One region of the Cupriavidus sp. KK10 genome, then DNA from elsewhere that is predicted to be linked to it. Evidence: predicted binding sites of a transcription regulator. Region 1 holds the regulator's gene; each other region holds the start of a gene.
The links. The regulator FNR, encoded in region 1, switches genes on or off when oxygen is low (the NO sensors DNR and NnrR bind a similar motif). The targets are predictions, from matches to a motif close to TTGATNNNNATCAA.
Positions count from the first base shown of each region.

Region 2: a site for FNR is predicted at 3,330-3,343, ahead of KB879_RS16615 (nitrite reductase). Genes of this name have one in related genera too.
Region 3: a site for FNR is predicted at 5,100-5,113, ahead of KB879_RS37855 (universal stress protein). Genes of this name have one in related genera too.
Region 4: a site for FNR is predicted at 1,472-1,485, ahead of KB879_RS01025 (Kdo hydroxylase family protein). Genes of this name have one in related genera too.

Region 1 is NZ_CP073677.1:5,034,422-5,041,507, reverse strand. It holds gene ccoN (cytochrome-c oxidase, cbb3-type subunit I) at 1-1,234, shown strand, start outside; gene ccoO (cytochrome-c oxidase, cbb3-type subunit II) at 1,253-1,915, shown strand; gene KB879_RS23490 (cytochrome oxidase) at 1,919-2,083, shown strand; gene ccoP (cytochrome-c oxidase, cbb3-type subunit III) at 2,086-3,003, shown strand; gene ccoG (cytochrome c oxidase accessory protein CcoG) at 3,077-4,525, shown strand; gene KB879_RS23475 (membrane protein) at 4,570-4,779, shown strand; gene KB879_RS23470 (hypothetical protein) at 4,776-5,021, shown strand; gene fnr (fumarate/nitrate reduction transcriptional regulator Fnr) at 5,083-5,808, opposite strand; gene KB879_RS23460 (sulfite exporter TauE/SafE family protein) at 5,887-6,645, shown strand.
Region 2 is NZ_CP073677.1:3,538,056-3,545,141, forward strand. It holds gene KB879_RS16595 (LysR family transcriptional regulator) at 1-89, opposite strand, end outside; gene KB879_RS16600 (tripartite tricarboxylate transporter substrate binding protein) at 192-1,154, shown strand; gene leuC (3-isopropylmalate dehydratase large subunit) at 1,175-2,593, shown strand; gene leuD (3-isopropylmalate dehydratase small subunit) at 2,586-3,230, shown strand; gene KB879_RS16615 (nitrite reductase) at 3,451-5,115, shown strand; gene KB879_RS16620 (cytochrome c) at 5,128-5,490, shown strand; gene KB879_RS16625 (cytochrome D1 domain-containing protein) at 5,430-6,665, shown strand; gene KB879_RS16630 (Lrp/AsnC family transcriptional regulator) at 6,673-7,086, shown strand, end outside.
Region 3 is NZ_CP073678.1:1,385,848-1,392,933, forward strand. It holds gene ppsA (phosphoenolpyruvate synthase) at 1-1,901, opposite strand, end outside; gene KB879_RS37835 (universal stress protein) at 2,348-3,184, shown strand; gene KB879_RS37840 (universal stress protein) at 3,385-3,849, shown strand; gene KB879_RS37845 (carboxypeptidase-like regulatory domain-containing protein) at 3,902-4,387, shown strand; gene KB879_RS37850 (flavodoxin family protein) at 4,491-5,030, opposite strand; gene KB879_RS37855 (universal stress protein) at 5,262-5,714, shown strand; gene KB879_RS37860 (DUF1488 domain-containing protein) at 5,755-6,033, shown strand; gene KB879_RS37865 (hypothetical protein) at 6,314-6,568, opposite strand; gene KB879_RS37870 (universal stress protein) at 6,785-7,086, shown strand, end outside.
Region 4 is NZ_CP073677.1:204,629-211,714, forward strand. It holds gene metK (methionine adenosyltransferase) at 233-1,396, shown strand; gene KB879_RS01025 (Kdo hydroxylase family protein) at 1,599-2,543, shown strand; gene KB879_RS01030 (coniferyl aldehyde dehydrogenase) at 2,544-3,947, opposite strand; gene KB879_RS01035 (GMC family oxidoreductase) at 4,262-5,941, shown strand; gene KB879_RS01040 (acyl-CoA dehydrogenase family protein) at 5,946-7,086, opposite strand, start outside.

The DNA of each region.
Region 1 (7,086 bases):
CGGCGGCAGCGCGCTGTTCGCGACCTCGTACTACGTGGTCCAGCGCACCTGCCAGGCGCGCCTGTTCTGCGGCCCGCTGGCCGCGTTCACGTTCTGGGGCTGGCAACTGGTCATCGTCGCCGCCGCCATCACGCTGCCGCTGGGGATCACCAGCTCCAAGGAATACGCCGAACTGGAATGGCCGATCGACCTGCTGATCACCGCGGTCTGGGTGGCCTACGCGATCGTGTTCTTCGGCACCATCGTCAAGCGCAAGACCCGGCATATCTACGTCGCCAACTGGTTCTTCGGCGCCTACATCCTGACCATCGCGCTGCTGCATATCGTCAACAACATCGAGATGCCGGTGTCGCTGTGGAAGTCCTACTCGGCCTATGCCGGCGTGCAGGACGCGATGATCCAGTGGTGGTACGGCCATAACGCCGTGGGCTTCTTCCTGACCACCAGCTTCCTGGGGATGATGTACTACTTCATTCCCAAGCAGGCCGAGCGCCCGATCTACTCCTACCGCCTGTCCATCGTTCACTTCTGGGCGCTGAACTTCACCTACATGTGGGCCGGCCCGCACCACCTTCAGTACACCGCGCTGCCGGACTGGGCGCAGTCGCTGGGCATGGTGTTCTCGCTGATCCTGCTGGCGCCGTCGTGGGGCGGCATGATCAACGGCATCATGACCCTGTCGGGGGCCTGGCACAAGCTGCGCACCGACCCCATCCTGAAGTTCCTGGTGGTGGCGCTGTCGTTCTACGGCATGGCCACGTTCGAAGGCTCGATGATGTCGATCAAGACCGTCAACGCGCTCTCGCACTACACGGACTGGACCATCGGGCACGTGCACTCGGGCGCGCTGGGCTGGGTCGCGATGATCTCGATCGGCTCGCTCTACTACCTGATCCCGCGCCTGTTCGGCGAGAAGCAGATGTACAGCGTCCGGCTGATCGAGTGGCACTTCTGGATCGCGACCATCGGCGTGGTGCTGTATATCGCCTCGATGTGGATCGCCGGGGTGATGGAAGGCCTGATGTGGCGTGCCACGCAGCCTGACGGCACGCTGACCTATGCCTTCGTCGAAGCGGTCAAGGCCAAGTACCCGTTCTACCTGATTCGCTTGCTGGGTGGCCTGTGCTTCCTGTCCGGCATGCTGCTGATGGCCTACAACGTGCTCAAGACCATCGTCGGCAAGCCCGCCGTGGATGCGCCGATCCCGGCCAGCATCCCTGCCTCTGCCCACTGATCAATCCAGGATAGAAAGATGTCCGACAAACAACGCTTCTTTTCCCACGAAACGCTGGAGAAGAACATCGGCTGGCTGATCATCTGCACGATCCTCGTGGTCAGCATTGCGGGTCTGGTCCAGATCGTGCCGCTGTTCTTCCAGCACTCCACCACCGAGCCGGATCCGGGCATCACCCCGTATTCGCCGCTGCGGCTGATGGGCCGCGATATCTATATCCGTGAAGGCTGCGTCGGCTGCCACTCGCAGCAGGTCCGCACGCTGCAGGCCGAGACCGAGCGCTACGGCCACTTCTCCACGGCGGGCGAGTCGGTCTACGACCACCCGTTCCTGTGGGGCTCCAAACGCACCGGTCCTGACCTGGCGCGCGTGGGCGGGCGCTACTCGGATGACTGGCAGCGTATCCACCTGCGCAATCCGCGCGATGTGGTGCCGGAATCGGTGATGCCATCGTACCCGTGGCTGGAAAAGGCCGAGCTGCCCACCAACGATATCCAGGCCCGCATGCACGCGCTGGTGCGCCTGGGCGTGCCGTACACGGATGCCGAGATCGCCAAGGCACCGGACGAGCTCAAGGGCAAGACCGAAGAAGATGCGCTGGTTGCCTACCTGCAAGGCCTGGGCACCAACCGCCGCAACGTCCGCGTGGATTCCGCCGCGGCCGCGGCACCCAAGGAGTAAGCCATGGCCATGATCACTGCCTTTGCGACCGTCGTGTCGATGGTCGTCTTCCTGGGGATCTGCTGGTGGGCCTGGTCCGCCGGCCGGCAGGCCGCCAACCGGGAATCCGCCATGCTGCCGTTCGCGCTGCCTGACGAAACTACGACAACATCGAGCCGGAACACCTAGCCATGAGCGATTTCATTTCCGAATTCTGGAGTTATTACATTGCCGCCATCGCGCTCGTCGGCATCGTCTGGTGCGTGTGGCTGCTGTTCTCGCAACGCAAGGTCACCAAGACCGCCGGCGGCACTGAAGACACCGGCCATGTCTGGGACGGTGACCTGCGCGAGCTGAACAACCCGCTGCCGCGCTGGTGGATGTGGATGTTCCTGCTGGCCTGCATCTTCAGCCTGGCCTACCTGGTGCTGTACCCGGGGCTGGGTTCGTATGCCGGCGTGCTGAAGTTCTCCACGCAGGGCGAACTTGCCGCGCACCGCGCGGCGCAGGAGAAGATGCAGAACGAGATCTACGCCAAGTACCTGAAGATGGACGTCAAGCAGGTGGCGGCGGATCCGCAGGCGCGCGAGATCGGCCAGCGCCTGTTCCTGAACTACTGCGCACAGTGCCATGGTTCGGACGCGCGCGGCAGCCGCGGCTTCCCGAACCTGACGGACAACGACTGGCTCTATGGCGGCGAACCCGACACCATCCAGCAGACCATCACCAAGGGCCGCAATGGCGTGATGCCGCCGTTTGCCGCGACCATCGACGCCAAGCAGGCGGGCGACGTGGCGCAATACGTGCGCTCGCTGTCGGGGCTGTCGTCGGACCCGATCCGTGCGTCGCGTGGCGAGGGCACCTTCAAGACGACCTGCGTGGCATGCCACGGCGCCGGCGGCAAGGGCAACCAGGCGCTCGGTGCGCCCAACCTGTCGGACAACGTCTGGCTGTATGGCAGCTCGGAAGGCAGCATCGTCGACGCCATCCTGAAGGGCCACAACAACAAAATGCCCGCGCATGAGGAGATCCTGACGCCTGAACGCATCCGGATGCTGACGGCCTATATCTGGGGTTTGTCCAACATCGGGAGTGGAGCCGGGCAATGACCGACGACTCATGTGAGCGGGCGCTGGTGGCTCGCGGGAGAGCATGCCCATGAATGCACCCGGGACCGAAGAAATGGCCCGGGCGGCCGACCTGCAACGGTCGGCCGCTGCGCCGGGCGAGACCTCTGACGAAACGCTCTACGAGGTCCGCCGCAAAATCTACCCGCGCTCGGTGACGGGCGCCTTCTCCAGCTGGCGGGTCTGGCTGGTGATCCTGACCCAGCTGATCTACTACGGCACGCCCTGGCTCCAATGGAACGGCCGCCAGGCCGTGCTGTTCGACCTTGGCGCGCGCAAGTTCTACATCTTCGGGCTGGTGCTGTGGCCACAGGATGTGATCTACCTGGCGGTGCTGCTGGTGATCTCGGCGCTGGCGCTGTTCCTGTTCACGGCGATCGCGGGGCGGCTGTTCTGCGGCTATGCCTGTCCGCAGACGGTCTATACCGAGATCTTCATGTGGATCGAGCGGCGGGTCGAAGGCGACCGCATCGCCCGCATCCGGCTCGATGGCGATCCGTGGAGCCTGCGCAAGTTCCGTCTCAAGGCGACCAAGCACTTCCTGTGGGTGCTGATTGCGCTCTGGACCGGCTTTACCTTCATCGGCTATTTCGCGCCGATCCGCCGTCTGGGCGGCGAGGTGCTCAGCCTGTCGCTGGGGCCGTGGCAGTCGTTCTGGATGCTGTTTTACGCGTTCGCCACCTGGGGCAATGCGGGCTTCATGCGCGAGCAGGTGTGCAAGTACATGTGCCCGTATGCGCGCTTCCAGAGCGTGATGGTGGATCGCGATACCTATGTCGTGACCTACGACGTCGGCCGCGGCGAGCCGCGCGGCAGCCGGTCGCGCAAGACCGATCACTACAAGGCGGGGCTTGGCGACTGCGTCAACTGCAGCATCTGCGTACAGGTGTGCCCGACAGGCATCGATATCCGCGACGGCCTGCAGTACGAGTGCATCGGCTGCGGCGCCTGCATCGACGCCTGCAACCAGGTCATGGACAAGATGGACTATCCGCGCGGCCTGATCCGGTATACCTCGGAAAACGCGATGCGCAAGGCCTTGTCCGCAGCGGCATCGCGCAAGCGCCTGCTGCGTCCGCGCGTCATCATCTATTCCGTGATCTGGGTGGTGCTGCTGGGCGGCTTCATGGCGTCGATCGCGCTGCGCACGCCGCTGAAGGTCGACATCATCCGCGACCGTGGTGCGCTCGGCCGTGAAGTGGAAGGCCGCTGGATCGAGAACGTCTATCGCCTGCAGCTGATCAACACCACCGAAGCGCCGATGAAGATCAGCGTGCGCGCCGACAGCGACGAGCTGAAGAACCTGAAGGTGGAGTACGACAAGCAGGCCGAATCGTTGGCGCCGACGTCCAACCGGTTGCTGCCGATCCGGATCCGCGTGCCGATCGAGGCCGCGGCGCGGGGCACGCACAAGATCAACGTGACAGTGACGAGCGAAGGCACGGAGCGGGGGCAGGCCGAAATCCGGCAATCCACCAGTTTCATCGTGCCGCGCGATTTGTGAAGCTAGGCAGACGCGGACTTAGTCGTCAAGATGAAGGGGGCAAGATGAGTCAGCAAGGCAATCCGTGGTGGAAGGAGCCGTGGCCGTGGCTATTGATGAGCGGCCCGCTGGTGGCGATGGTGGCGTGCGGCGTGACGATCTGGCTGGCGTCCACGCATCCGGACATGCCGGTGCAGGGTGCAACGCGCCATGGCCTGGTGGTGGAGAAGGCCGATGCCGCGCCGCCCAAGGCTGCCGCAGCGAGGCAGCCATGAGGTTGCGCTGGCTGATGTGGGTACTCTGGCCGGCGTTCCTGATGGCTGGCTTTGCGACCGCGACGGTGTTTTCGGTGGTGGATCCCGGTGACCTGAACTTCTTCGGCCAGCCGATCGAAGCGTCCCGCGAATCGGTCTACACCATCGGCTTCCTGATGGCCTGGGTGTTCTGCGCGTTGTCCAGCGGACTGACGCTCTACACCATGCCGACGCGGCTCAGCGATACCGACGAACTGGAATGAGCGGACTGGCGTGAGGTCTGCGCTGCCATGGCCGGATGCGGCACTGGCAGCGCTTGGCCGCTTAGCAGGAGCGGCTGTAGAGTTGCTTGATGCCGTCGATGTCCACCAGCTTGACGTGGCGCTGGCGAATCTGGATCAGGCCGGCTTCGGCAAAGCGAGAGAACAGGCGGCTGACGGTTTCGAGCTTCAGGCCCAGGTAGCTGCCGATTTCTTCGCGGCTCATGCGCATCACGAACTCGGACGCCGAATAGCCGCGCGCCGACAGGCGCTCAGAGAGGTTGATCAGGAAGGCGGCAAGGCGTTCCTCGGCGCGCATCGAGCCCAGCGTGACCAGCATCAGCTGGTCGTGCGTGATTTCCTTGCCCATCAGGCGCAGGAACTGCTGCTGCAGCGATGGCAGGTCGACCGAGAGGGACTGCAGTTCGCTCATGCGGACCACGCAGACTTCGGTATCTTCCAGGGCGGCGGCATCGGAGGCATGCTGCATCTCGCCCAGCCCGTCGAGACCGACGATTTCGCCGGGCAGGTGGAAGCCGGTAATCTGCGAGCGGCCGTCTTCAGTGGTGACGTGGGTCTTGAGCGTGCCAAAGCGCACGGCGTAGACCGCGGTGAGCGGATCGCCCATGCGATACAAGGTTTCACCCTTGTGCACGCGGATGCGTTCCTGTACCAGCGTGTCCATCTTGGCGAGGTCTTGCTGCGACATGCCGACCGGAAGGCACAGCTGCCCCATTGCACAGGTGGAGCAGCGGGGCGACATCTCGGTAATGGGAATGGAGGTGAGCAATTGGAACCTGCTAGAAATGGCAGCGAGGGCGCGATTAGGACATTTTACCGTGCGATGTGATGCGGTAGGGAGTAAGAATTGACATTTGGCGTGCTGATCAGCGTTTTTCTGCTGGCTTTGCTGGGCGGAGTCCACTGCGCTGCCATGTGCGGCGGCGTGGCGCTGGCCGTGGAACAACGCCGCGGCGCGACGGTGACGATCAGTCTGGTGCCCAGCCGCGCCGCCTGGCTGGCCGAGTTGCTGACTATGCACTTGGGCCGGATCTCGACCTATATGCTTCTTGGTGCCGCGCTAGGCGCGCTCGGTGCCTCGGCATGGAAGCAGGATTACCTGCCGGTGCAGCGCTGGCTGTTCGGCGCGGGCAGCGTCATGCTGCTGTGGTCGGGCTGGCGGTTGCTGCGCGGCAACACTTTTACCGTCGACTGGCTGGAGCGGCTGGCGGCGCGCGCCGGCGCAACGGTGGCGCGGCGGCTGGGTGGCCTGGCAGGCGCCATGCCGGCGTTTGTGCGGGCGCGAAGCGGACTGGCGCGGCGTTATGGCGTGGGCCTGGCGTGGGGGCTGGTGCCGTGCGGCATGGTCTATGGGGCGCTTACGCTGGCGCTGCTGGCGGGCAACGCGGCGTCCGGCGCACTCGTGATGGGCGTGTTCGGGCTCGGCACATTGCCTAATCTGCTGGTGCTGTCCGGCCTCGCGGGCTACTTGCGTACGCTGTCGCGACGTCCCGGCGTGCGCTTGGGGGCCGGCCTGGCGGTGATGGCGTTCGGCGCCCTTGGCATTGCGCGAGCGGTGCTGCTGCCACATTCGCTGGCCGAGCATGGATTCTGCCTGGTGTTCTGAGGCGCCGGCGCCGCCCGGGCAACGGATGATGGTTGCAGGCGGGGGCGGGAATGCCATACAATCGCCAACATTGCGGTATCGCGCGGCATAGAATGAGCCGCGGTAAGCAGCGGGCGAGCAGCGCCAGGCGGCCTTCCTACCAGAAGGCGCGTTCAGGGCAGGGGAAGCGGAAGGTTTTCGATGCCCGTCCCGTCCCCGCAGTCCATCCGGTTCAAAAGATCTGGTTCAAAAGTCCGGCTGGCACTGCGGTGTTGGCGATGCCGGCCTTGCTCCCGATACCCGTTTTTCTTGCGTCCGAGGCCTTCAGTTCGCTGACAGCGACGTCCGATATGTGCGGGCGCGCTACGCAAGAGGTTTGCTGGCCGATCCATAACGGCACGCGAACGATCTCCTGCCGGAACGACCCGGCAACTCGATGCAAAGATAGGGAAGTGCACGGCT
Region 2 (7,086 bases), 1.5 Mb from region 1:
GGCGTCACGCCAAGCTCCTGCGCTGCGCCGGCCAGGCTGCCGTGCTTGTTGATGCACGCGAAGAACGCGACGTCCGAGAGGTTATCCATTAGTGAATACCAGGAAACAAAGAAGTAACTGAGTTTGAATTATGTGCTTCTGAGTGAATGATACGATGGTTTCCATAACGATTCCTAAACCAGGAGACACTCATGAAAGTTGCCCACCTCACGGCCTTGCTGCTGTGTGCCGCGTCGATCGGCACGGCCGCGGCGCAGTCCTATCCCCAGCGCCCGGTACGCCTGATCGTGCCGTACGCCCCGGGCGGCAGCGCCGACATCGCCGCGCGCCTGGTCTCGGATGCCTGGTCGAAGAGCCTGGGCGGCACCATCGTGGTCGAGAACCGTGCCGGCGCCGGCGGCAATATCGGCGTCGATGCCGTGGCCAAGGCCGCCGCCGATGGCTACACCATCGGCCTGCAGACCGTGTCCCTGGCGATCAACCCGGGCCTGTTCCCGCGCATGCCCTACGACACGCTGAAAGACCTGGCCCCCATCGGCATGGTCGCCAGCTCGCAGCATGTGCTGGTGGTCAACAACAACGTGCCCGCCAAGAACCTGCAGGAACTGATCGCGGCGGCCAAGGCTACGCCGGGCAAGCTGACCTACGGGTCCGCGGGCAACGGCAGCACCTTCCATATGTCGGCCGAGCTGTTCAAGTCGGTGGCCAACGTCTCCATCGTCCACGTGCCGTACCGCGGCGGCGGCCCGGCCCTGGTCGACACCATTGCGGGCCAGGTGGACATGAGCTTCCCGGTGGTCTCGGCCGCGCAGCAGCATGTGCAGGGCGGCAAGCTCAAGGCGCTCGCCGTCACCGGCACCAGGCGCTCGCCGCAGTTGCCCAATGTGCCGACCGCGGCCGAGGCGGGCCTGCCCGGCTATGCCTTCGAGACCTGGTTCATGGTGTTTGCCCCGGCCGGCACGCCCAAGCCCGTGATCGACAAGCTGAACGCGGCACTGAACACCGCGCTGGCCGCGCAGGCAACCCGTGACCGCATGCTCAAGGAAGGCTTCGAGCCCACCCCGACCACGCCCGAGGCGGCACGCCAGCGCCTGGAAAAGGAGATGCCTGTGTGGGCCAACCTGATCAGGCAGCGCGGCATCACCGCGGAATAACGACAGACAAGGCAGTTGCCATGACCCCCAAGACGCTATACCAGAAGCTGGTCGACTCCCATACCGTGGCCAGGATCGACGACGACAATGTGCTGTTGTACTGCGACCTGCACCTGATGAACGAGTACACCAGCCCGCAGGCCTTCGCCGGGTTGCATGAACAGGGCCGCGGCGTGCTGGTGCCGGGACAGAACGTCTCGGTGGTCAGCCATATCATCCCGACGCACCCCACAGCGATCCGCGTGATCGCGGACCCGGCCTCGGCGCTGCAGGCCACCAACCTGCGTGCCAACTGCGAGCGGCACGCGATCCCGCTGTTCGACACCAACGACACGCTGCAGGGCATCGAGCACGTGATCGCGCCCGAGCACGGCATGATCCGGCCGGGCATGGTGGTGATCTGCGGCGACAGCCATACCACCACCTACGGCGCGCTCGGCGCGCTGGGCTTCGGCATCGGCACGTCCGAGGTCGAGCATGTGCTGGCCACCCAGACGCTGGTCTACCGGATGGCCAGGACCATGCGCATCCGCGTGGACGGCAAGCTGCCCGCCGGCACCACCGCCAAGGACCTGATCCTCAGGATCATCGGCGCGATCGGCGCGCAAGGTGCGCGCGGCTACGTGGTGGAGTACTGCGGATCGGCGATCCGCGACCTGAGCGTCGAGGCCCGCTTCACGCTGTGCAACATGACCGTGGAAGCCGCGGCGCGCGGCGCGCTGATCGCGCCGGACGCGGTCACCACCGACTATGTGCTGCGCCGCGCCGTGGATATCGAAGGCCCGCAGCGCGACGCCGCGCTCAGCTACTGGGCCACGCTGCAGAGCGATCCGGACGCCGTGTTCGACATGGACTTCGTGTTCGACGCGAGCGAGATCGAGCCCTACGTCACCTGGGGCACCAGCCCGGACCAGGTGCTGCCGGTTTCCGGGCAGATCCCGTTCCCGGAAGACCAGATCGACGAGGCCGAGCAGCGCTCGGTCGAGCGCGCGCTGGCGTACACGCACCTGCAACCGGGCGCCGCGCTGGCAGGCACGCCGATCCAGCACGTCTTCATCGGCTCCTGCACCAACGGCCGCATCGAGGACCTGCGCGCGGTGGCCAGCGTAGTGCGCGGCCGCAAGGTCGCTGCAGGGGTCCGGGCCATGGTGGTGCCTGGGTCGGGCGCGGTCAAGGCCCAGGCCGAGCGCGAGGGCCTGGCCGGGATCCTCACCGCCGCCGGCTTTGAATGGCGGCAACCGGGCTGCTCGATGTGCCTGGCCATGAACGACGACGTGCTCGCCGACGGCGTGCGCTGCGCTTCCACCACCAACCGCAATTTCGAGGGCCGGCAGGGACGCGGTGCCATCACCCACCTGATGAGCCCGGCCATGGCCGCCGCGGCAGCGGTCACCGGCGTCATCACCGACGTCCGCAAGTTGGAGATCACCCATGCCTGAACACACCTGCATCGCCGGCAAAGGCGCCGCCATCCGCTTCGAGAACCTCGATACCGACCAGATCATCCCCAAGCAGTTTCTGCGCGGGATCGACAAGGCCGGGCTGGCCGAGGGCATCCTCTACGACCACCGCTTCGATGCCAGCGGCGCGCCGCGCCCTGGCTTCGTGCTGAACCGGCCCGAGTACGCCGGCACCAGTATCCTGGTGAGCGGCGCCAACTTCGGCTGCGGCTCCAGCCGCGAGCACGCCGTCTGGGGCCTGCAGCAATTTGGCATCCGCGCCGTGATTGCGCCGAGCTTCGGCGAGATCTTCTATTCGAACGCGATGAACAACCGGCTGCTGCTGGTGATGCTGCCGCGTGAGGTGATCGAGCCGTTGATGAACGACGTGGATGCGGACGCGGGCAACACCATCAGCATCGATGTCGAGGCGATGCGGGTGCGCACTCCGTCTGGCGACTACGCCTTCGACCTGTCGGCACGGCACCGCCGCATGTTTATCGAAGGGCTGGACATGATCGGCCTGTCGCTGCGGCAGCGCGGCGAGATCGAGCAGTTCATCCAGCAGTACCGGGGCGCGTTCCCGTGGACAACGAACGTGGCCAGGCGCACGCGCGACCGCTTGGGCCCGACCTGAACCCTGCCTTGCAAGCGCATCGCCTCCACGGTGCGCTTGCACCATCGCAAACGACAAACATCAACCACCCACACTTCGTTCCCGCACCACCGCCGCCGTTTGATGCCAGTCAATTCCATGTCGTCAGTGTGTCCGCATGCTTCCCACATGACGACAGGTGCCCGCCACCCAGGCATGGGCACCGCGAAACCGCTTTCCTCACCGCTGATCCACGGCACCCATGAAAGCAAAAAACTGGCTGTACCCGGCAATCGCGGCATTGCCGCTCTCACTCTGGCTCGGGCTGCCACATGCAGCCACCAAGGCAGAACCGAAGGCGGAACAGAAGGCCGCCATCCCCACCCTCACTGCCGCTGAGTTCGACCACGCCCGGCAGATCTACTTCGAGCGCTGCGCCGGCTGCCACGGCGTGCTGCGCAAGGGCGCGACCGGCAAGGCGCTGACGCCGGACATCACCCGCGCGCGCGGCACCGAGTACCTGAAGACCTTCATCAAGTACGGCAGCCCCGCCGGCATGCCGAACTGGGGCACCTCGGGCGATCTCTCCGACCCGGAAGTCGACCTGATGGCGCGCTATATCCAGCTCGACCCGCCGACCCCGCCCGAGTACTCGCTGGCCGATATCGAGAAAAGCCGCAAGGACATCCTGCCGGTGGCCCAGCGCCCGACCAGGAAGATGAACCAGTACAACCTTGACAACCTCTTCTCGGTCACGCTGCGCGATGCCGGCGAGGTGGCGCTGATCGACGGCGACAGCAAGCAGATCATCAATATCGTCAAGACCGGCTACGCGGTGCATATCTCGCGCATGTCGGCGTCCGGGCGCTACCTGTATGTGATCGGCCGCGATGCGCGGCTGGACCTGATCGACCTGTGGCTGCCCAAGCCCGATATCGTCGCGGAAGTGAAGGTCGGCATGGAGGCGCGCTCGGTCGAGACCTCCAAGTACAAGGGCTATGAGGACAAGTACGCCGTGGCCGGGTCCTACTGGCCGCCGCAGTACGTGATCATGGAAGGCGACACGCTCGAGCCGCTCAAGGTGGTCTCCACGCGCGGCATGACCGTGGACAACGAATACCACCCCGAGCCGCGCGTGGCGGCCATCGTCGCCAGCCATTTCCATCCGGAGTTCGTGATCAACGCCAAGGAGACCGGCAAGATCCTGATGGTCAACTACTCGGACCTGTCCAACCTGAAGACCACCACGATTGATTCAGCCAAGTTCCTGCATGACGGCGGCTTCGACGCCACCGGCCGCTACTTCCTGGTGGCCGCCAATGCGTCCGACAAGATCGCCGTGGTCGACACCAAGGAGAACAAGCTGGCCGCACTGATCAACGTGGGCAAGACCCCGCATCCGGGACGCGGCGCCAACTTCACGCATCCGAAGTTCGGCCCGGTCTGGACCACCAGCCACCTTGGCGACGAGACGATCAGCCTGATCGGCACCGATCCGGTCGGACACCCGGCGCAGGCGTGGAAGGTGGTGCAGACCATCAAGGGCCAGGGCGGCGGCTCGCTCTTCATCAAGACCCACCCGAAGTCGTCCAACCTGTGGGTCGACACGCCGCTGAACCCTGACGCCAAGCTCAACCAGTCGGTGGCGGTATTCGACACGCGCAACCTGGAAGCCGGCTACAAGGTGCTGCCGATCGCTGAATGGGCCGAGCTGAAGGGCGCGGGCGCCAGGCGCCTGGTGCAGGCCGAATACAACAAGGCCGGCGACGAGGTCTGGTTCTCGGTCTGGGGCACCAAGGACGGCGAGTCCGCGCTGGTGGTGGTCGATGACAAGACCCGCACGCTCAAGACCGTGATCAAGGACAAGCGCCTGGTCACCCCGACCGGCAAGTTCAACGCCTACAACACGCAGCACGACGTGTACTGAGCCGGCACCACCATGCGTGATCACATCGCCTGGCGGCGCGCTGCACTGGCGGGGCTGGCAGCTGCCTTGCTGGGCGCAGCGCCCGGCGCGGCGGCCCAGCCCACCCCTGCCCGGCAGGCGCAGCTTGCGCACTGGCTGCGCGATGACTGCGGCGCCTGCCATGGCATGACGCTGCGCGGCGGGCTGGGCCCGCCGTTGACGCGCGAGGCGCTGTCCGGCAAGCCGCCCGCGGGCCTGATCGCCACCGTGCTGTACGGCCGCCCCGGCACCGCGATGCCGCCCTGGCAACCCTTCATGACGCAGGATGAAGCCCAATGGCTGATCGATCGACTGCAGGCCGGCAAGCCACCGGCCGCCTCGCCGCAAGGCAACTGATCCGCGGCCTGGCCGCGGCCTTGTGCGCCACCGTTGCCGCCGCGCTGGTGGCGGGTTGTGCCAGCGCCGTGCGCGGCACCGGCGACCTGGGCGTGGTGGTGGAGCGCGCCGCCGGGCAGCTGCAGATTGTCGAGACCACCGGCATGACCCGGCTGGCAACGGTGGAAGGACTCGGCGACTTGTCCCACGCCAGCGTGGTGTTCTCGCGCGATGCACGCTACGCCTATGTCTTCGGCCGCGACGGGGGACTGACGCGCGTGGACCTGCTCAGCGCCCGCATCACCCACCGCATGCTGCAGGCGGGTAACAGCATCGGCGGCGCGATCTCGCAGGATGGCCGCGTGGTGGCCGCGCAGAACTACGCGCCTGGCGGCATCCGCCTGTTCGACGCACAGACCCTTGAACCGCTGGCTGACCTGCCGGCGATCGGCAATGACGGCCGCCGCTCCAAGGTGGTGGGCCTGGCCGACCTGCCCGGCCGCCGCTTTGCCGCCAGCCTGTTCGAATCCGGCGAGATCTGGATCATCGACGCCAGCTATCCGCGCCGGCCGCAGGTGACACGCCTGCCCGCCGGCCGCGAGCCGTACGACGGACTGGTCACGCCCGATGGCCGCTGGTACCTGGCCGGCCTGTTCGGTGAGGACGGCCTGGCGCTGGTCGACCTGTGGCAGGCGCCGCTGCTGTCGCGCCGCGTGCTCTCCGGCTACGGCCGCGGCAGCGCGCCGCTGCCGGTCTACAAGATGCCGCACCTGCGCGGCTGGGCCATGGCCCAGGGCATGGCCTGGCTGCCGGCGATCGGCCGTCATGAGGTGTTGGTGGCCGACCCCGCCAACGGCTGGCAGCAGGCCGCGCGCGTGCCGCTGGCCGGCCAGCCGGTCTTTGTGATGGCACGGCCAGACGGGCGCCAGGTCTGGGTCAACTTCGCCTTCCCCCACAACGACACGGTGCAGGTGATCGACACCGCCACGCGCCAGGTGGTGCGCACGCTGCATCCCTGCCGAGGCGTGCTGCACATGGAGTTCACACCCAAGGGCGAGTCGCTGTGGCTGTCCTGCCGCGACGACAACCGTGTCGAGGTCTACGACACCGCCAGCCTGGCGCGCATTGCCACGCTGCCCGCCGACAACCCCAGCGGCATCTTCTTCACCGTGCGCGCGCAACGGTTCGGCATGTAAGGGCCCCATGTACGATGAACTGAACCTCTACGACACCCTGCAGCGCGATTTCCCGCTGCAGCCGCGGCCCTACCAGGCGCTGGCCGGCAAGCTCGGCCTGTGTGAACACACGCTGCTGAGCCTGCTGGCACGCGACCTGGGCAGCGGGCGCATCAGCCGCGTCGGCGCCGTGTTCGCGCCCAACGTGATCGGCGTCAGCACGCTGGCGGCGCTGTCCGTGCCGCCGGCCCAGCTGGACCGCGTGGCGGCGCGCGTCAGCGCCTGCGCGGCGGTCAGCCACAACTATGCGCGCAGCGGCCACCCGTACAACCTGTGGTTTGTCGCGGGCGCGCGCGAGCGACGCATGCTCGACGTCACGCTGGCGTCGATCGGGGACATGACCGGCCTGGCGCCGCTGGACCTGCCCATGGCCCGCGAGTAT
Region 3 (7,086 bases), on a different replicon from region 1:
CGCAGGCGGCAAATCGCCTGGCATTCCAGCGCGAAGCCCTCCCGATAGCGGGGAGAGTAGTATCGCGACGCCCCGCGGAATCCAAGCATCGGGTTCTCCTCCCGGGGCTCGAATTCCGCGCCGCCGATCAGATGGGCGTACTCGTTGGTCTTGAAGTCGCTCATGCGGACCACTACCGGATGTGGATACTGGACAGCGGCAATTCTCCCCAGTCCGCGCGCGAGCCGGTCGACAAAGTACTCCGTCTTGCTTTCGTATCCAGCGGTCAAGCCGGCAATTGTCTGCTTCGCCTCATCGTCCTTTAGCGTGTCGTAGCGGACCAGCGCCATTGGATGGATCTTGATGTGATTGTTGATCACGAACTCCATCCGCGCCAGCCCGACGCCATCGGCCGGGATCCGCCACCAGCGGAACGCTGCTGCGGGGTTGGCAAGGTTCAGCATGACCTTGGTATGGGTTGCCGGGATACTGCCAAAGTCGATTTCCTCGACTTCATAGTCGGCGGTGCCTTCGTAGACAAAGCCCTCGCGACCTTCCGCGCAGGAAACGGTGACCTCTTGCTCGTCGTGCAGCAGATGGGTCGCATTGCCCGTGCCGACGATCGCCGGAAGCCCAAGCTCACGGCTTACGATGGCTGCGTGCGAGGTGCGGCCGCCGTGGTCGGTGACGATGGCAGCTGCACGCCGCATGACGGGCACCCAGTCGGGGTCCGTGGATTGGGTCACGAGGATAGCACCGTCGACGAAGCGTCCCATCTCGCGTGGGCTCTCGATCACGCAAACCACGCCCGCCGCGACGGCATCCCCGATGCTCACGCCCGATGCCAGCTTGCGGCCGGCCTTCTTGATGCGGTAGGTCTTCACCGCGCTCGCCTCGCGTCGCGACTGGACGGTTTCCGGTCTGGCCTGGACGATAAACATCTCTGCGCTCTCGCCGTCCTTCGCCCATTCGATGTCCATGGGCTGGCCATAGTGGTCTTCGATCGTGCGGGCCCAGCGCGACAAGGTAAGAATCTCCTCATCTCCCAACACGAAGGACGCGCGTTCTGCCTTCGATGTCGGGACATACTTGGTCGGACCGCGGCTATCGCTCGTGTAGATCATCTTGCGGCTCTTGTCGCCGAGCTTCTTCCCGATGATCGGCGTGAGTGACGGGTCGGACAGAAGCGGCTTGAACACCTCGTATTCGTCCGGTTCGACGGTGCCCTGCACGACGCTCTCGCCCAGACCCCAGGCGGCGTTGATCAGGGCCACCTTGTCGAAGCCAGTTTCGGTGTCTATCGAGAACATCACACCGGCGCCGCTCAGGTCGGATCGCACCATGCGTTGGACGCCGACCGACAACGCAACCTTCAGATGGTCGAAGCCCTTCGCCTGCCTGTAGCTGATCGCGCGGTCGGTGAAAAGCGAGGCGTAGCAGCGCCGGCAAGCGTCAAGGAGTGCACGATCACCCCGGATATTGAGGAAGGTTTCCTGTTGTCCGGCGAAGCTGGCATCCGGCAAGTCCTCGGCGGTCGCGCTCGAGCGCACGGCGACGTCCATGTTGACCCGTCCGGTCCGGCGGTTCAGCTCTTCATAAGCCAGACGGATCGCCTCAGCCGTTTCTCTGGGCCATTCGCCGCGGAGGATGAGCTGACGAATGGCGGCCCCGGCCTCGGAGAGGGAAACCTTGCCGTCAGCAAGTTCGCTGAGAACCCTGGACACGGTTTCCTGCAGGCCATTCGTGTCGATGAAGCGCCAGTATGCATCCGCCGTCACTGCGAACCCCGGGGGAATCTTGACGCCTGCGGGCGCGAGGTTGGCCACCATCTCCCCCAGCGACGCGTTCTTGCCACCGACGCGAGGAACATCGGCCCGTCTTAGATCTTCGAACCAGACAACCTGCGTATGTTCGTTGGACATGTGCTGCTCCTTCTCGGTGGACTTATACAGACGCCTAAGCAAATCCAGGATTCCCTTTCAACGCCTAACGTCTGGGAAGCTGCCAAGGGGGGTGAACAGCGCTAGCGAGCGACTGACTGATTCACACTAGTGGTGAAATGGCATTGTGGCTTGATACAACGCAAGCCCCCACAAGGCACCCACAAGGCAAGCTTCACCGGCGGCAACTCTGTGCACTGAAGGCGGCACTGGTGCGAAACACGGCGGGATAAGTCGACGCAACGCGATGCAGAGTACGCCGTGTAGGCGCGGGGCGATCATCTCGATGTTGACGTGCATCATGCTTGGCCGCCAGGCGAGCTCCGATAATGAGAAATGGAGACTCAGGCGACAACATTCGCTTTTCGAGCTACGGCACACCAACCCGGTCGCCCGGCGCTTTCGAAGTCCCTGCACAGGAGAGCATCATGGTCTTCAAAACCGTATTGGTCGAACTCGGGCGTGACACAGGCTGCGCCGCTCGTGTAGGCGTTGCAGCGGACCTCGCCAAGCGCTCCGGCGGTCATGTGGTGGGATTGACCGCGACCGGCGTGCCGTTCGAGCGGATTCCGGACGCCGGCAGCGATGCAGAGCGGTACGTGGATGTGGCCAGGGTCGGCCTGGCGGCGCAGGCGGAAGAGATGGGCGTCGCGTTCCGGCGCCTGATGGAGCAGGCAGCGCCTGGGGTGGCACATACCCACCGCGTGGTCGAGGAAGACCCGGGATGGGCGTTGGCGCAGGAAGGCCGAGTATCAGACATCGTCGTGCTGGCACCACCGCCCGACCCGTATTCGGTAGGCAGCCTTGCAGCCGAGACCGCCGAATATGTACTGCTAAATGCCGGCAGGCCCGTGTTGCTGGTGCCGGATACTTACCAGCAGGCGGAGATGGAACATATCGTGATCGCTTGGGATGGCTGGCGAGAGGCCGCTCGCGCCGTGGCGGACGCGATGCCGCTATTGCTGTGCGCAGAGCGGGTCACTATCGTGGCAGTATGGAACCGGGACGACCGGCCTACTCCAAAGTCGGAACCAGTCGCGGGCCTGCGTCAATACCTCGAGCGGCATGGCATCGTCGCGGGGGTGTACAACGAACCGACGAGCGAGGCGGTTGGCCGGGTGCTGCTTGAGGCTTCACGGAGCCTGAACGCGGACCTACTGGTGGCCGGTGGCTACGGACATTCCCGCATGCGCGAGGTGATGCTGGGCGGCACCACGCGGACGCTGATGCACCATGCCGGGATGCCACTGCTGCTGTCGCACTGAATGGCGGCGAAGCGCTGTGTGCCACATGCTCACCGCGATTGCGCGGCACGAAGACCGGTGGGCCTGCGCATGTCGCTGATCAGGTCGCGAATTCGCAACCGGTCGGTCAGGGGGACTTTAGGGCTTCGTTGACTGGCATCAACCCGCATGCCCTTGCGACCGCTACTTTGGAAATAACCATAGCCGAAGCCGAGGTCGCCATGTTCCGCCGAATTCTCCTAGCCATCGATGGCAGCCGTTCATCCTTAAGTGCCCTGGAGCAGGCAGTGTCCATGGCGCTGGCCACCCACGCCGAGGTCAGGGCCATGTTCGTCGTCGACGACAGCGACCTGTTCTTCGAGATCAGCGCGCGTGACCGGCCTGGGCTAATGGCCGACATCATTGCTTATGGCAAGCAGGTGCTGGCTCGCGCCGGCGAGCGCCTGAGTGCCTCCGGCGTGCGCTGGAGCAGCAGGTTGGCCGAGACGCCCGGCACCCCTGCGAGGATTGCCGAGGCGATCGTCGCGGAAGCGGACCACTGGAGCGCGGACCTGATCGTCATGGGCACACACGGCCATCGCGGCGTGCGGCACATGGTGCTGGGCTCGGTCTCGGAGCACGTGGTCAGCAAGACGGTTCGCCCCATACTGCTCGTTCGGCAGCAGTCACGCAGCGATAGCCCCTGACCGTTCCGTCCCGGTCCGCGGATACCCCAATAATCGTCTCGGAGTGACGCAAATGCAGGTTTCAAGAAGGCTTGGCCTCGGGCTGTCGTCGCTGGCGATTGCCGTTGCGGCGGCCGGTTGCGCCACTCGCGCCGCGCCGGCTGGCGCTGGCGTGCAGATTATGGAGCAGCACGGCGTCTCCTACGTATCGGGTGGGGACGATGAGGCGGGCCTGCAAAGCATGTTGACCGTCGCCGCGCGTTTCAATGTACGGCTGACGATGGTGGATGCCGGGCGCGGCAAACCGCTGGGCGGTGCCACGGTGGTCGTGGCCAGCCAGGCTGGCCGCCCCGTGCTGCACACTACCGCCAGCGGACCTCTGTTCTACATGCGACTCAAGCCGGGTGCCTATCGGCTCGCGGTGGGCTACCAGGGACGGGACCAGATGCGCGACATCGTCGTCGCTGGCGAGCCGCTCGACATGACGTTCCGGCTGCCGGTCAATACGCTCGAGGACGACTGGCTGCTCTGCGGCACGACACCCTGTCCGCGTCGCTGAACCCGACGCCTGGACCGGGTCGCCGCGGGCAGGACACCGCGCGGGTTCGCGGCGGGTCAGAGCGGACCGGACCGCGAAAGGGCGACGGAGCCGGAAGAAGCGCTCAGGTCTCGTTCGGGGACAACCAGGCGGGCCGCCCGGCGTGGGCAGGCCTGGAATCCGCCAAGCGCAACGCCTGCACGAAGTCATCGATCTCGGCGGCGGCATCGCCGCTCAGCACGTCACGCTCGAGCAGCACGAGTGCCGGCGCGGGTGTTTTGCCCGTGAGCTTGGCTATCTCCGCCTCTGCCTGGAAGCCCCCGCGCGCTGCCATGACACAGATTGCAGACACGCGCGCGGCCAGCGGCGGCTTGGCGACACTGGCGGCGAGGAGGCTGCGCATCGGGGCCGCCAGCCTGCCCATCCATACCGGTGCCAGGACCACGACGTGCTCGCAGCGATCGAGGGCCGGGCCGGCGTAGCGGTACTCGACTTGGCGGTGAAAGAGGATATCGATAACGCACCGGAGGTCGCCAAGGATCCCGGCGCGGCTTTTGACGTCGGCGACCTCGGCCAGTGGCCATCCCGACCGCGCGGCAACGGCCTCGGCGACCTGGCGTACGGTGCCGGTCCGGGAGTAATAAACAATCACGGCTTGGGTCATCACGGGCTCCGGTCAGATGGCAGCGGACGTCGCTGTTTCTGCAGCGTAGGCCTTGCGTGGCGGCCGCCATTGATGCGCATCAACTGGGACATACGGCCTCGCGCCACGGCGGTTGGAGCGCCGTGCCGCGGCTTTGACACATATCAACAGCAGTTGCGCCGGTTGCCCTACGCTGGATTAAGCTAGTCCAGACCCGAGCCACCACAGGCTCCCATCGCCGGAGAATCCGCTATGTACCAGCGCATCCTTGTCGCCATGGACGGCGGCGCCGCTTCGGAACTTGCCCTGGAACAGGCCATGATCATTGCGCTCGCCGCCAGCGCGGAAGTGGAGGTGGTCCATGTGGTCGATGACCGCAGCCCATTCCTGGATGTCAGCAATCTGGATCCGGTGAGATTGATAGAGGACCTCACGACGGCGGGCGAAAGCGTCCTCGCCGCCGCCGCCAGCAGGCTTGCCGCGGCGGGCATTCGCCACGTAACGCGGCTGCTCGGCAAGCCGATGGCGGAGGACGACGTTGCTACCACGATCGCGGCCGAAGCCAATGGCTGGGGCGCCGATCTGGTTGTGATGGGTACGCACGGCCGACGGGGAGTGCGGCGACTCGTCATGGGCAGCGTCGCGCGGAGCGTGATTACCCTAGCCGTCGCGCCCGTCCTGCTGGTCCGCGCCGAGGAGGCGTAGGCAGGCGAACAGACTTTGGAGGGCGTTACGCCAGACAGCTATGCATAAGATCGACTTTGCCGGCGAGATGCCGGATTACTGCCCGACAGGTCCCAGCCTGCAGTGCACCGCGAAGGTGGACGGGTCGCCCGCGACCTATGAAATCACTGCCGAGGCGCTTGAGGATCATTTCGGCGCACGCTCGTACCGCAGTGAAGATTTGCTGCCGGCATTCATCAGCAACCGCCAGGACATTGAACGCGTCGCGGGAGCCCTGTTCGAGATGACGGGTGCGCGGCACATCGTGCTGCACAGCGGCCATTTTCGCTTCGCGGTGTGAAGCGCACGTCGTGGCCGGCGGCAGCCGCCCTGGGGCGGTGCGCGCCCCACAGGGAGCTACCCATGAAGAATCGCTTGCAGTCATGCACCCCGACAATACCGCCAGGATGGCGCAGGCTTGCCGCCTGCGCGTTGGTGCCGCTATGCGCAGCGTGTACCGCCGTACCGGACCCGCTGCGGCCGCCGAAGCCACGCACGATCGCGCTGGCGTCAGGCGACCTGGGGCAACCCGTACCTGGTGTTCCGGGCAATGGCCTCTCATGCTCGGTTGGCCGCGCCGCTCAGTCGTAGCGCAAGTCAATGCCGAAGCCGCCGACCAGTTCGCAATCGACGACTCCCGCTGCGTAGGCGAAGAACCACTCTTCAGCCTGTTGCACGCTACCCCGCAGGGCGCGCCAATCTGGCGTAAAGCGAACGCCGATGCTTCTGTCCGGGGCTGTGAAAAGGACGCCGCCGCTGGGCTTGCCTGGCGCGGTGGCGTCGGGGACGAACAGCACGATATGGAATCCCTTGTACGACCGCTTCGTTTCATGCATGTGAGTCTCCTGCGAGGTTTGCCACCGGGGCGCATTCCAAACGCACCGGCGCTCGCTCTATGGGAATCATAGTGGCGCGAACCAGAGCGGTAGTGGTGCCACCGGTACCGACTGTGGCGCGGACAGGAAGGCGGCTTGATGCACGACAAATCCTGGGCCAAGTGGCGACATAGGCTTAAGCAAGCCCCGTTCGGGGCTGCCTGATGGAGACAATCCATGGAATACGCAACGATCCTGGTTCATCTCGATTCCAGCCGCCGTGTGTACGACCGGCTGAACCTCGCCACCCAGTTGGCGCTGGAGTTCCAATCCACGCTGGTCGGCCTGCTTGCAGTCGGCAAGCCCGATCCCACCGCCGTGCGCTACCTGGTGGACGGTGACCGCTATCTCGCCTCTTACGACGAATGGCAGCATCAGGTCGGCGAGCGGGCCCGCCATGCCCTGATGGGCGCGACGGACGAGGTCGCCGTCACTACGGAATGGCGTGCGCCGGACTGGGCCACGGCGGCGACGGTCCA
Region 4 (7,086 bases), 1.9 Mb from region 1:
GTCATCGGGATTCATATGGGCACGGTGCCCCGGCAGGTTGGCCGGGTGCCGTGCTGTACCGTTGGCGCGCTGCAACGAGCCCGGCAGGCGCGTATAATAGCGTGTATCGCCGAGTTAACTGACAACTTGCGGGGCGATGCGGCTCTGACCGGGCTGCTTGAAATACCGCTAAAGCGTCGCCGCCATGAACCGCACGGGCTGGCACGCAATAGCCAACCTGGAGAATAAGTTCGTGGCAAACGACTTCCTTTTTACTTCGGAATCCGTCTCCGAAGGCCATCCCGACAAGGTCGCCGACCAGATTTCCGACGCCGTCCTGGACGCCATCCTGGCCCAGGACAAGTACGCGCGTGTGGCAGCTGAGACGCTTTGCAACACCGGTCTGGTGGTGCTGGCTGGGGAAATCACCACGACCGCCAACGTCGACTATATCCAGATCGCGCGCGACACCATCAAGCGCATCGGCTACGACAATACCGAGTACGGGATCGACTACAAGGGCTGCGCGGTGCTGGTCGCCTATGACAAGCAATCGCCCGACATCGCCCAGGGCGTTGACCGCGCTTCCGACGACTACCTGAACCAGGGTGCCGGCGACCAGGGCCTGATGTTCGGCTACGCCTGCGACGAGACCCCGGAACTGATGCCGTTCCCGATCTACTACGCCCACCGCCTGGTCGAGCGCCAGTCGCTGCTGCGCCGCGACGGCCGCCTGCCCTGGCTGCGCCCGGACGCCAAGTCGCAGGTGACGGTGCGTTATGTCGACGGCAAGCCGCACAGCGTGGATACCGTGGTGCTGTCGACCCAGCATTCGCCGGACATCACCCAGGCCCAGATCCGCGAAGCGGTGATCGAAGAGATCATCAAGCCGGTGCTGCCGGCCGAGATGCTGAAGGAAACCAAGTACCTGGTGAACCCGACCGGGCGCTTCGTGATCGGCGGCCCGCAGGGCGACTGCGGCCTGACCGGGCGCAAGATCATCGTCGATACCTACGGCGGCGCTTCGCCGCACGGCGGTGGCGCGTTCTCGGGCAAGGACCCGTCCAAGGTCGACCGCTCGGCCGCCTACGCCGCGCGCTACGTGGCCAAGAACGTGGTGGCCTCGGGCCTGGCGCGCCAATGCCAGGTGCAGGTCAGTTATGCCATCGGCGTGGCCCGCCCGATCAACGTCACCGTCTACACCGAAGGCACCGGCAAGATCCCCGACGCCAAGATCGCAGAACTGGTGCAGGAGCATTTTGACCTGCGCCCGAAGGGCATCGTGCAGATGCTGGACCTGCTGCGCCCCATCTACGAGAAGACCGCCGCCTACGGCCACTTCGGCCGTGAAGAGCCGGAATTCTCGTGGGAAGCCACCGACAAGGCGGCTGCGCTGCGCGCCGCGGCTGGCCTGTAAGCGCCACCCGCGTTAGCAGCACTGACGGCAAGCCCCGCCGGCCCGCAAGGGCCCGCGGGGTTTTTTTACGCGGACTTGATCTTGGTCCAGTCGCCGCGTGACGCCGGCGCCACCGCAAGCAGCAGGGAGTAAAATCCCGCCATCCCAAGCCGCCACGCCGGCGGCCGACCCCAAACACTGGTGACCGTTTCCAGAGGATGCCATGTCCGAAGCGCCTGTCCTTGCCCCCTCGACTTCAACCCCGCCGCCCGCCGCCGCCGGCCAGCTCAACCTGATCCGCCCGCAGCCATATACCGACTGGGCGCCGCAGGTCACGGCCGAAGAACGCGCCACGCTGCGCCGCGAGCTGGAGCAGGGCGCCGTGCTGTACTTCCCGAACCTGAATTTCCGTTTCCAGCCGGGCGAAGAGCGCTTCCTGGACAGCCGCTATTCCGACGGCAAGTCCAAGAACATCAACCTGCGCGCCGACGACACCGCAGTGCGCGGTGCCCAGGGCAGCCCGCAGGACCTGGCGGACCTGTACACGCTGATCCGCCGCTACGCCGACAACAGCGAATTGCTGGTGCGCACGCTGTTCCCGGAATACATCCCGCACATGACGCGCGCCGGCACCTCGCTGCGGCCCAGCGAGATCGCCGGGCGCCCGGTCAGCTGGCGCAAGGACGACACCCGCCTGCACGTGGACTCGTTCCCGTCCAACCCGATGCTGGGCAAGCGCCTGTTGCGAGTGTTCCACAATATCGACCCGGCTGCGGCGCGCGTGTGGCGCGTGGGCGAGCCGTTCGGCGATTTTGCGCAGAAGTTCGTGCCCAAGACCCATGGCATGTGGCCCGGGCAGGCGGCGCTGATGAAGCTGCTGCATATCACCAAGCGCAAGCGCTCGGAATACGACCACCGCATGCTGCAGCTGCATGACCTGGCCAAGGCCGACCTGGATTACCAGGCCAAGGTGCCGCAGCAGGAATTCCACTTCCCGCCGGGTTCCACCTGGATCGTCTTCAGCGACCAGCTGCTGCATGCGGCCATGCGCGGACGGGCGATGATGGAGCAGACCATCTACCTGGCGCCGCAGGCGATTTCCGACCACACCCACTCGCCCGAGGCGGTGCTGTCGCGCATGCTCGGGCGGCCGATGCTGGTGTCCTGATCAACGCAAAAGCAGGCGCAACATGGTTTCGAAGGTCTTGCCGTAAGGCGGCTTGAGCAGGCCGGCGCCGTTCAGGCCGGCCTGGTGGAACACCGGCTTCACCTTGGAGAAGGTGTCGAAGCCCGCCTGGCCGTGATAGGCGCCCATGCCGCTGGCGCCGACCCCGCCGAAGGGCAGGCCGTCCTGGGCGATATGGAACAGCGTGTCGTTGACCGTGACGCCGCCGGCAACGGTCTGCTTCATCACATGGCCGATGGCGCCGCGGTCGCGCTCGAACAGGTACAACGCCAGCGGTCGCGGGCGCGCATTGATGTAGTCCACCGCCTCGTCCAGGGTGCGGTACGTCACCACGGGCAGCACCGGCCCGAAGATCTCCTCGCGCATCGCCGTGATGCCTTCGGGCACATCCAGCAGCAGCACCGGCGGCAGGCGCCGCGCCTGCGCGTCCGGCTGCGCATCGGACAGCGGCACCACGGTCGCGCCTTGCGCCGAGGCTTCATCCACCAGCGACGCCAGGCGCGCGAAGTGGCGCGGGCTGATGATGCTGGTGTAGTCCCCGTTGCGCGCCAAGTCCGGATAGAGCCGGCCCACGCACTGGCGTGCCGCTTCTACCAGCTGCCCGCGCAGGTCTTCCGGCACCAGCACGTAGTCTGGCGCGATGCAGGTCTGGCCCGCGTTCATCAGCTTGCCCACCAGGATGCGCTCCACCGCACGTGGCAGGTCGGCGCCGGCGCCGATAATCGCCGGCGATTTGCCGCCGAGTTCCAGCGTCACCGGCGTCAGGTTGGCGGCCGCCGCGCGCATCACATGGTGGCCGACCGCGGTCGAGCCGGTGAACAGCAGGTGGTCGAAGGGCAGCGCGGTAAAGGCGCTCGCCACCTCGGCATCGCCGTTGACCACCACGATCTCGTCCGGCGCAAAGTGCTGCGGCACCAGTTGCCCGAACAAGGCCGCAAAGCGCGGCGTGTATTCCGACAGCTTCACCATGGCGCGGTTGCCCGCCGCCAGTGCGCCGGCCAGCGGCCCCACCGTCAGGTACAGCGGATAGTTCCAGGGCACCACGATGCCCACCACGCCCAGCGGCTGCGGCACCAGCCGCGAGCGGCCCGGGCGGAACCAGAAGCCGGTGGCGGCGCGGCGCACGCGCATCCAGCGCTTGCCGTGGCGCAGCGCGTCGTCGATGCCGCCCAGGCTCGGGAATACCTCCAGCAGCGCGGTTTCCTGCCGCGGCCGGTTGGTGAAGTCCGCGTGGATGGCGGCGGCAATGGCAGCCTCGTTCTCTGTCACCAGCCGGCGCAGGCGCTGCAGGCGGTCGGCGCGCACGGCCCAGGCGGGCAGCTGGTCGCGCCGTGACGCAGCGTGCATGGCGCCAAAGACGGACGACAGGTCGGGGACTTCTCGCATTGCTGCGCTCCTGGGCAAGGGACGTGCGGGGACAGTGGAAGCGGATCGCGGCGGGTGGCGGTGCAACGGTCCGCGTGTTCCCGCGCACGATAAGGTAGCGTGCCAGCCATGGCAATGGAAGTTTCCTACCAGAAGGGCAATTCAAACGCCCGTCTGCGCAGCGCGGCGGCCCGCGCCACCGGGCTTCTCCACCGTCCGGGCTAGCGCCTACACTGAATCTCACAGCTTGCCATCCGCTGGACGGACAGGGCGCGCACGCACTGGCGCGGCCCGGCTCACGCACGCGCGCCGCCTGCGGACTCGCGGGGAGACAGATGGAAACCACCTTTGACTACGTCATCGTCGGCGCGGGCTCGGCGGGCTGTGCGCTGGCGGGGCGGCTTGCCGACAGCGGCGACGACACCATTGCCCTGGTCGAGGCCGGGCACCACGATCACCATGTGCTGATACGCACACCCGCGGCGCTTGCCGCGCTGCTGCCGCGCGCGGGGGCACGCAACTACGGCTATGAAACCGTGCCGCAGCCAGGCCTGAACGGCCGCAGCGGCTACCAGCCGCGCGGGCGCGGGCTGGGCGGCAGTTCCTCGATCAACGCCATGATCTACACGCGTGGCCGTGCCGCCGACTACGACGCGTGGGCCGCCGCCGGCTGCGACGGCTGGTCGTGGGACGACGTGCTGCCGTACTTCCGTCGCGCCGAGTGCAATGAACGCCTGGCCGGCAGCGACGACGACCCGCTGCACGGCGGCAACGGCCCGTTGCACGTGAGCGACCTGCGCACTCCCAACCCCTTTGCCGAACGCTTCATCGAGGCCGCGCAGCAGGCGGGCTTCCCGCGCAACGACGATTTCAACGGCGAAGAGCAGGAGGGCGTGGGCTGGTACCAGGTCACGCAGCACGCGGGCGAGCGCTGGAACGCGGCGCGTGCCTACCTGCACGGTGGCAACAAGCGCGACCGGGCCTGCAACGGCGGCCGCGCGCACCTGCAGGTGCTGACCGATACGCAGGCGCTGCGCATCGTTTTCGAAGGCCGCCATGCGGCCGGGGTGCAGGTGGTGCGCGAGGGCCGCCGGCAACTGCTGCGCGCGCGCCGCGACGTGATCGTGTGCGCGGGCACATTCGGCTCGCCGCAGCTGCTGATGGTGTCGGGCGTCGGCCCCGCCGCGCACTTGCGCGAGCACGGCATCGCCGTCGTGCATGACCTGCCTGGCGTGGGCGCCAACCTGCAGGACCATCTCGACATCGTGCTGCACAAGCGCGTGGCCGTGCCTGAATTGTTCGGCGTGTCGTTCGGCGGCCTGGCGCGGCTCGTGTCTGAAATGCTGCGCTACCGGCGCGAGCGCACCGGCATGATGTCAAGCAACTTCGCCGAGGCAGGCGGCTTCCTGCGCAGCCGCCCGGATCTGCCCGAGCCCGACCTGCAGCTGCATTTCGTGGTCGGCATGGCGGATGACCACATGCGCCGGCTGAACTTCGGCCACGGCTATTCCTGCCATGTCTGCGTGCTGCGCCCGCGCAGCCGCGGCGAGGTGCGGCTGGCCTCGCACGATATCCGGCGCGCGCCGCTGATCGACCCGCAATACCTGAGCGATGCGCGCGACCTGGACGACATGGTGGCTGGCGTGCGCATCGTGCGCAGCATCTTTGCGCAGCCGCAGCTGGCCAGCTTTGGCGGACGCGAACTCTATTCCGCCGGCCTGCGAGCCGATGGCAGCGACGACGCTGCCGTGCGCGAGATGATCCGCGAGCATGCCGACACCATCTATCACCCGGTCGGCACCTGCCGCATGGGCATGGATGCGATGGCGGTGGTGGACCCGCAATTGCGCGTGCGCGGCGTCGAGGGCTTGCGCGTGGTCGATGCGTCGGTGATGCCGACCCTGGTCGGCGGCAACATCAATGCGCCCGCCATCATGATCGGCGAGCGCGCGCATGACCTGATCCGCTATGCGCCGCGGGTGATGCTGCGGGTGCTCGAATCAATGGAGGCTTGAATCGTCAGCCTTCGAAGCCGCGCGAGAACACCCGCTTGAGCACGTCGGCATCCGCATCCAGCGTGCCGAACACGCGCCCGTGCTGCCGTCCCAGCCGGCTGGCGACGAACAGCTCCGCATTCTCGGTATCGGCATGCGCCAGCATCAGCGCGGCCTGTGCGGTCAGCACCAGCCCCTGCGCAAAGCGGCGTGCATTGGCTTCCAGCAGTTCGGGGTTCTCGTGCAGCATGGCCTGCAGCGATGCCAGTTCTGCGCGTACCGCCGGATGGCCGCCGGCGCGGCGCGACAGGTCTTGCAGCAAGCGTGCGGCATCGTCGGGATTGCGCTGGATGGCGCGCAGCACGTCCAGGCACATGATATTGCCCGAGCCTTCCCAGATCGAGTTGACCGGCGCCTCGCGGTACAGCCGCGCCATCGGGCCTTCTTCCACGTAGCCGTTGCCGCCCCAGACTTCCATGGCTTCGCCGGTGGCTTCCAGCGCGCGCTTGCAGACCCAGAACTTGGCCGCGGGGGTGACCACGCGCTTCCATGCCGCCGCGAGCGGATCATCGTCAGCGTGCTCGAAGGCGTGGCCCAGCTCCATCATCAGCAGGGTGGCCGCTTCGGATTCCAGCGCCAGGTCGGCCAGCACATTGCGCATCAGCGGCTGGTCGGCCAGCAGGCGCCCGAAGGCGCTGCGGTGGCGCGCATGGTGCAGCGCCTGCACAAAGGCGGCGCGCAGGATCGCGGCGCTGCCGATCACGCAGTCGAGCCGCGTGCTGGTGGCCATCTCGATGATGGTCGGGATGCCGCGGCCTTCCTCGCCGATCAGGATGCCGGTGGCGTCGCGGAATTCCACCTCGCTGCTGGAATTGGAGCGGTTGCCGAGCTTGTCCTTGAGCCGCTGGATCAGCACCGCGTTCTTGCTGCCGTCGTCGCGAAAGCGCGGCACGAAGAAGCACGACAACGGGCCGTCTTCGGCGCCCATGCGCGCGACCACCAGGTGCGCATCGCACATCGGCGCGGAGAAGAACCACTTGTGCCCGGTCAGCGCGTATTCCGCGCCGCGGCCCTCGCCGCGCACCGCGCGCGCCACGGTGGTGTTGGCGCGCACGTCCGAGCCGCCCTGCTTCTCGGTCATGCCCATGCCGATCATGATTGCGCTC